Regions from separate parts of the Blautia sp. MSK18_10 genome, predicted to be linked through region 3. Evidence: riboswitches for the same ligand, from Rfam matches in the RefSeq annotation. Region 3 holds a riboswitch; each other region holds the start of a gene.
The links. A riboswitch is a leader RNA that binds a small molecule or an ion and turns the genes downstream of it on or off. The one in region 3 is predicted to bind cobalamin.

Region 1: it holds a riboswitch for cobalamin, as region 3 does, so the genes downstream of both, LI074_RS03260 (sirohydrochlorin cobaltochelatase) here and LI074_RS07205 (cysteine-rich small domain-containing protein) in region 3, are expected to answer to the same signal.
Region 2: it holds a riboswitch for cobalamin, as region 3 does, so the genes downstream of both, nikB (nickel ABC transporter permease) here and LI074_RS07205 (cysteine-rich small domain-containing protein) in region 3, are expected to answer to the same signal.

The regions. Positions count from the first base shown of each region.
Region 1 covers NZ_JAJCGT010000004.1:31,822-34,093, reverse strand. Annotated here, with positions in the region: gene LI074_RS03260 (sirohydrochlorin cobaltochelatase) at 1-887, opposite strand, end outside; cobalamin riboswitch at 1,089-1,265, opposite strand; partial or broken gene hisI (phosphoribosyl-AMP cyclohydrolase) at 1,463-1,777, opposite strand; gene hisB (imidazoleglycerol-phosphate dehydratase HisB) at 1,868-2,272, opposite strand, start outside.
Region 2 covers NZ_JAJCGT010000043.1:10,606-12,877, forward strand. Annotated here, with positions in the region: gene nikC (nickel transporter permease) at 1-425, opposite strand, end outside; gene nikB (nickel ABC transporter permease) at 426-1,364, opposite strand; cobalamin riboswitch at 1,562-1,755, opposite strand; gene LI074_RS14310 (DUF4832 domain-containing protein) at 1,919-2,272, opposite strand, start outside.
Region 3 covers NZ_JAJCGT010000012.1:57,238-59,509, reverse strand. Annotated here, with positions in the region: gene LI074_RS07210 (EutP/PduV family microcompartment system protein) at 89-637, shown strand; cobalamin riboswitch at 729-923, shown strand; gene LI074_RS07205 (cysteine-rich small domain-containing protein) at 1,338-1,634, shown strand; gene LI074_RS07200 (C1 family peptidase) at 2,045-2,272, shown strand, end outside.

The DNA of each region.
Region 1 (2,272 bases), on a different contig from region 3:
CCTGCATCTGCTGCTGCTTTCATATCATCAAATCCAGCTTCCTTGCAAGCTTCATCTGTGATTGCCTGAGCAACTGCTTTCTTGTCATCATTGATCACTGTAGCGTCATCACCAACTTCACCGAGCATTGGCTCTGCAATTGCAACAGATTCAAATTTGTCTTTGTATCCATCAATTGCCTCTGTCATTTCATCATATTCTGCACCATGCATCAGATGTGTCGGCTGTACAACAAGATTCTTAACACCGTTAGCTACTGCACGGTCAAGAGCCTGCTGCATATTATCGATTACTTCATCATCTCTTGCCTGTACATGGTTGATGATGATCTGTGCTGTAAATGCACGTCTTACTGACCAGTCCGGATATGCTTTTGCAAGGGCATCCTCGATTCCTTTGATATCCTCTGCACGGCTGTCGTTGAAGGATGTACCAAAACTTACTACAAGAAGTTCATTCTCACCAATCTCATCCTGGTTACGAGGATCATCTTTGGAAGCATCACCTGTGTCACGTCCAAAGTATTCAGGGCTTGCTTCTTCACCTGTTACCAGTTCTTTCTGAGCATCTGTAAGTTTGTCCCATGCTTCTTTTGCTGCTTTGCAGTCTTCGTCAGTTGTGTCTGTTCTTTCCTGAACATAAATCTTATCGATCAGGGCACCAACTTCGTCTGCGGCTTTCTGATCATCATCAGAAGCTTCTGTTGTATCATCAGATGCTTCCTCTGTATCTGCTGCATCTGCATCGTCTGCAGCTGCTTCTGTGTCATCTGCAGCCTCTTCTGTTGCTGCATCATCAGATGCAAAAGCAACTGTACCTGTTGCTGCTGTCATGGAACAGGTCATGGATACTGCCAGTAATAAGGCTAACATGGATTTTCTTTTCATTTCGTTTTTCCTCTTTTATTTCTCGTATTTCCGGACAATTGTATGCACAAAAAAGGCAACTGCATATTCTGCAGCTACCGCTTTCCCATAAATACATGGTTTATATGTACCAGATATATCTGTAATTTCCGATTCTGTCTGATTCATTTAATAAAAGAGCTATGTATCGTTATGAGAATACAGGTTCTGTATACCGCAGACCTTAAATTCTACGCCAAGGCAGTTCTCCTGACTTCGATCATCGCTGTTTCTCCCTTCCCAGTTTCCCAGTGGTTTCTGAAAAGCAGCTCCCATACACAGTGACGGTATCGCTCCGGATTCTCACCGGATTCTCTTTTGCACATCAAGTACGATGCAACCTTTGCGTTATAACATTGCACATATTCAATTCGGATATTCTTTTTTTATCACATTTTAACAAAAATGTCAATACAATTCGTGTATATTTTCCTTTAATGTTTGGCATTAGTGTTACTGTTCACTCCGTTCACAGTAACGTAGCCAAAATTCATTCCAGATTGCCTGCGGCAATGGAATTTTGGCTTGTATGTATATTATCGCGTTATTCATTACACTTCTGTCAGGGCTTTGAAAAAACAGGTTCTGTTTCCGGTATGGCAGGCTGCACCGATCTGCTCTACTTTAGCAAGGATCGTATCATTGTCACAATCCAGTGTAAGGGATTTTACAAACTGGAGATGTCCGGATGTGAGTCCCTTCGTCCAGAGTTCATTGCGGCTTCTGCTCCAGTAAGTCATTTTACCTGTTTCAAGAGTGGTATTAAATGCTTCTTCATTCATATACGCCAGCATCAGCACTTCGTTTGTCTGATAATCCTGGGCTATAACAGGTACCATTCCATCACTGTTTAATTTAAAATCAGACCATGCGATGCTGCTTTTTAAATTCACTGTATTTTCCATTTTCTGTCTCCATCTAATTTATTGATTGCCATAAATCATTTCGTAAATTTTCAAATTTTACAAACTGCCCTTGGTAGACAGAACATCTGTGATCCTTGGATCATAGGATGTGGCTGCGTCCAGTGCTTTGGCAAAACTTTTGAACATTGCTTCTGCTACATGGTGATTATTCCCACCTGCCAGAACCCTGATATGAAGATTCATGCCACAGGCATAGGAAATGGCATAGAAGAACTCTTTTACCATTTCCGTGGACATGTCACCGATCCTGTCTGTGGTAAACTCTGCATCCCATACAAAGTAAGGTCTTCCGGACAGATCAATCGCACAGAGCACCAGGGATTCATCCATGGGAAGGATGCAGCTTCCATAGCGCTTAATCCCCTTTTTGTCACCAATTGCTTCTTTTAATGCAGTTCCCAGAACAATTCCTGTATCCTCGATGGTGTGATGGTCATCCAC
Region 2 (2,272 bases), on a different contig from region 3:
GAGATAACGGCATTCACAAGGTTTGGTCCCAGCATACCGGCGATTGCGATTGCAAGCACCAGACCGGGGAAAGAGATCATCATATCTGCGATACGCATGATCACACCGTCCACGATTCCTCCGAAGTATCCGGCGATCACTCCAAGAAATGTACCGATCACAAAGATAACTGCCACCAGACATAAGGTCATAATCAGAGAAGTTCTGGTTCCAAAAATAACTCGTGATAACAGATCACGTCCCAGCTTATCTGTCCCAAAGGGATGTGCAGAACTTGGAGCCTGAAGTGATTCCAGCATCACTGCATCCAGCGGGTCGTAGGGTGCGATCTGTGGGGCAAACACAGCCACACCGACTACGACCAACGCCAGTATCGAAAAAAGGGTAAACTGCTTATTTTCTTTAAATACTTTCGCTAACTTCAATTATCTATCCTCCTTAAGTCTTGGATCCAGATAAGTATAGGACAGATCCACAAGCAGATTGATACACATATACAGAATAGCGATCCACAGTACATATCCCTGAACCAACGGATAATCACGGCAGGAGATTGCTTTGACTGCCATATTTCCCATACCCGGCCAGTTGTAGATAATCTCAACGACTGCAGTACCGCCAAGAAGACTTCCCAGGGAAAGTCCAAGCAGAGTTACCAACGGAAGCATTACATTTGGAAGAACATGTCTCCATAAAATCACACGCTCCTTAATACCTCTCATACGTGCACCTGTTACATAATCCTGATGAAGTTCCTCCAGAACCGCACTTCTTACCTGTCTGGTATATTTTGCAGACATGGCAAGAGCCAACGTAAGTGCCGGCAGGACCATCGCTTTGAAATCAGTGCTTCCTCCTGCTACATTCACCCAGCGAAGCTGTACACCGAAAATACTCAGTAAGATCAGGCCAAGCCAGAAGCTTGGTACGGATACCCCGATAAAAGTAATTCCTCTTACAAAGTAATCCGGGAATTTGTTCTGATACACTGCTGCCAGGATTCCCAGCGGAATGGAAATCACGATCATCATAAGCAGTGCCAGCAGAGACATCTTCAGGGTTGGCCAGAAACAGGATACAAGTTTCTGTACCACCGGCATCTTAAAGGAATAGGACTGTCCCATATCTCCGGTGAGTACACCCTTCAGCCAGGTTCCATACTGTACAAGAAAGGGCTGGTCAAGTCCCAGCTCATGCCTTGTCTGTTCCAGAAGCTCTGGTGTGGGAAGATTACCGCACTCTGTCAGCATGATCTCAGCCGGATCACCAGGAGACAGATAAGTCAGTCCAAAGGTCAGAAAACTGATACCAAACAGGACGATCAGAATCTGCAGAAATCTTTTCCCGATTTGTTTTTTCGTCAAAATAATCTCCTTCCTACATCTTTCGTGAATTAAACCAATACCGGAAATGTTTCTGATTACTTTTACTCAGTAACATGGGGAATCCCCCCATAGGGGTTAATTTTCAGGCAAAAAAATAGCCCGCAATATGAAAACATCATACATACGGACACAAAATGACATGAAAAAATTATGCTTCCTATCTACCGTAAGAATCATTCCTATCCCAATTGCAAGCAGTTCTCCTGACTTAAGTTCATCACTTCGAAATCGCCTTCCCGGACCAACTTTAAAATCACATGGTCCAGTGACATTTTTCATTCCGAAGCTCCCTCTTACAGTGACGGGATCGTACCGGACTTACACCGGTTTCTCTATTAATCCTTGCGGAACTTACAACGACTGGTTCAAAACCAATAAATGTTATTTAATTTTTACTATAATATTATAGAATAGTTTTTTTTACTTTGTCCAGTAATTAGCAAAAAAAATCAGATTGTATTCAAAAACATACAATCCGATTTTTTTATTCCTTTTACTGTAACAGATAAACGAATCATTTTTATTCTTCAATATTATTTGCTAAAAAGATAATTTTTCCCTTCGTTATAAGTTCCCTTCATTGAAAGTCGAACAGCTAATTTCCCAGTCATCGGATCTTCAATACCTATACTGATCTTATATTTCTTTCCGGCCAGTGAGATCATCTTTTTTACCTGCATTCTTGTTTTTGTCTGTAAAGTTTCTTCCGGCAGAAGTGATTTTAACGAAATGTCAACCGCTTCTTTTTCAAGACTATTTCCATCCTCATCTTCTACCAGAACCCATACAGGCCAGTCTTCATAAAATGCTGCAACTCCATCATTCTTCCATTTAAGATTCAGGCTGACATACCCCGGCATCTGAATAAGGCTTGCTTGCGAAATCCA
Region 3 (2,272 bases):
AACATACGAAAAGTCAGTTATTCTGTACCGATGGTGCTTATGTAACTGCCGGAATAGCTGAGAGAAGTGAAAGGGACAGACATTAAATATGAAGAAAATATTTCTGATGGGCAGAAGTGAAGCAGGTAAGACTTCATTAACGCAGGCATTAAAAGGCGAAAAACTTCATTATGTAAAAACGCAGTATACGAATACGGATGATGATACCATTGATTCTCCGGGAGAGTATGCAGAGTCCAAGCATTTCAGCGTAGGGCTGGCCTGTTTTTCTTTTGAAGCAGATGTGGTGGCAATGGTACAGTCAGCAGATGAACCTTTCAGTTTGTTTGGCTATGGCAGTAATGCATTTATTCTGAGACCACTGATAGGAATCATTACGAAAATAGATTCTCCTTATGCGAATGTTCCAATGGTGCGTCAGTGGATGCTGAATGCAGGATGTGAAAGAATTTTTCTGGTAAACAATGTGACCGGAGAGGGGATTGATGAGCTGAGAGCGTTTTTGAATGAGGATGTTCCAAAGCTGAGTCTGGAAGAAGCAAAATTCAGACAGAGTCTTGGTCTGAATGAATGGGATCCGCTGCCGGAAGGTGTGGAATATTCATGCCAAAACACCTCGCGGAATAGTGGTGTGTGAACAGTAACGAATGAACAATAATAATTTGGAAAATATATTGATAAATAGTTGACAAGCTTGTTGCAGGGTGTTATTATAATGACAGTATAATTCCATACAGAACATATTAAGTGCTGATACTGTGAGAAAGAGCAGTACAGAAAGAGGGAATCAGGTGAGAAACCTGAGCGATCCGGTCACTGTAACAGAGGAGCAAATCTCAGAATGTCCATTGTGCCATAGCATGAGAAGGAGAGAGGAGCGATGAGCCTGGAGCCAGGAAACCTGCTTGGTATGGCGAGGTTAAACTTCCGTGTAAAGTGTAACAACCAACTCCGTTGAATCCGCAGCTTCGGAGTGTTGTCTGCTTTTATCTGAAGGCAGACATTTTTTATGGAATGCGCCTGTTCTTTATGAATTATACATGATTAAATGGCAGGCGATACTACTTCGGATTTATTCGTTCCCTCCGCGCACTCATGAACGGATTTTTTTCTACCCCGGGGTAGCATCGCTCCCTCTTATTAATTTTAAATGTATGATCTGTGAAAAATACTGTAATGAATTTTCAATGCTTTGTTATGTGAAGAGAAATTGATAATTTATTAGAGTATTTTTTTTATTTCGTCCTCTGTCCTCTGATGGGTGGGATTGATGGAGACTGAGAAAACGGAATTATTCTGGAAAGATAAAAACTTGCAACAGGAGAGGAGAGGTAGCAATGGAGAAACCTTATTGGGAAGGGAAAGAATATTCTTATTTCAGCCATAAGAAATGTGAATTTTTTCCGTGTCATAAGAATGCAGATCCGGATGATTTTAACTGTCTGTTCTGTTATTGCCCGCTATATGCCTTGGGTGAGAAATGCGGTGGGAATTTCCGGTATACGGAAAAGGGAATTAAAGACTGCACAAACTGTATGCTTCCGCATAAGCGAAAAAACTATGGATATGTCACAGGAAAATACCAGGAACTGGCTGATATGATGAAAAGAGCAAAGGAAAGTATCAGCAAATAAGAGGAGAATGCGTTGCTGCTTAGAACGGAGTGAACAGTAACAATGTGTCAGATTAGCACAAATAAGAAAGAACGATTTTCATTGTAATACAATGCTTGTTCTGCTAGAATAAGGATAGCAAAAGAGAAGAGTCTGTAAGATTTTCAAGTCTGTTCTGAGTTAGTATATAAAGCATTTCACACACATTTTCCACACTTTTCACATGCACAGAAGAAAATGCATCACAGGCATTTGACGTCTTTTCCTGGCGACATTTTCTTGTCGGCAGAGCTCTGCATTTCTACATAGAGCCGTCGGAAAACAGGGAAAATTCACTGTTTTCCGACGGTTTTTGTCATTGATCATGGTTGAAAAACAAAAAAGATGCTGATATAATGATATTATATTTATGTAAAGGAGTTAACTACTACATGAAAAAAAGAAATACAGCGATACGCGCATTGTCAGTTTTTCTGGCTTATGCAATGGTTTATACATCGGTACCAGCTGCGGGTCAGGAAATGTTTGGATCCGGAGTCAACAGGGAGACAGAAGAAAATACATCAGATCTGAAAGAATTTCAAAGTTCACAGGCAGATGAATTTGGAACAGATACGGGATCGGATGCAGAATTGTTCGGAAGCGATGATGCAAAACAG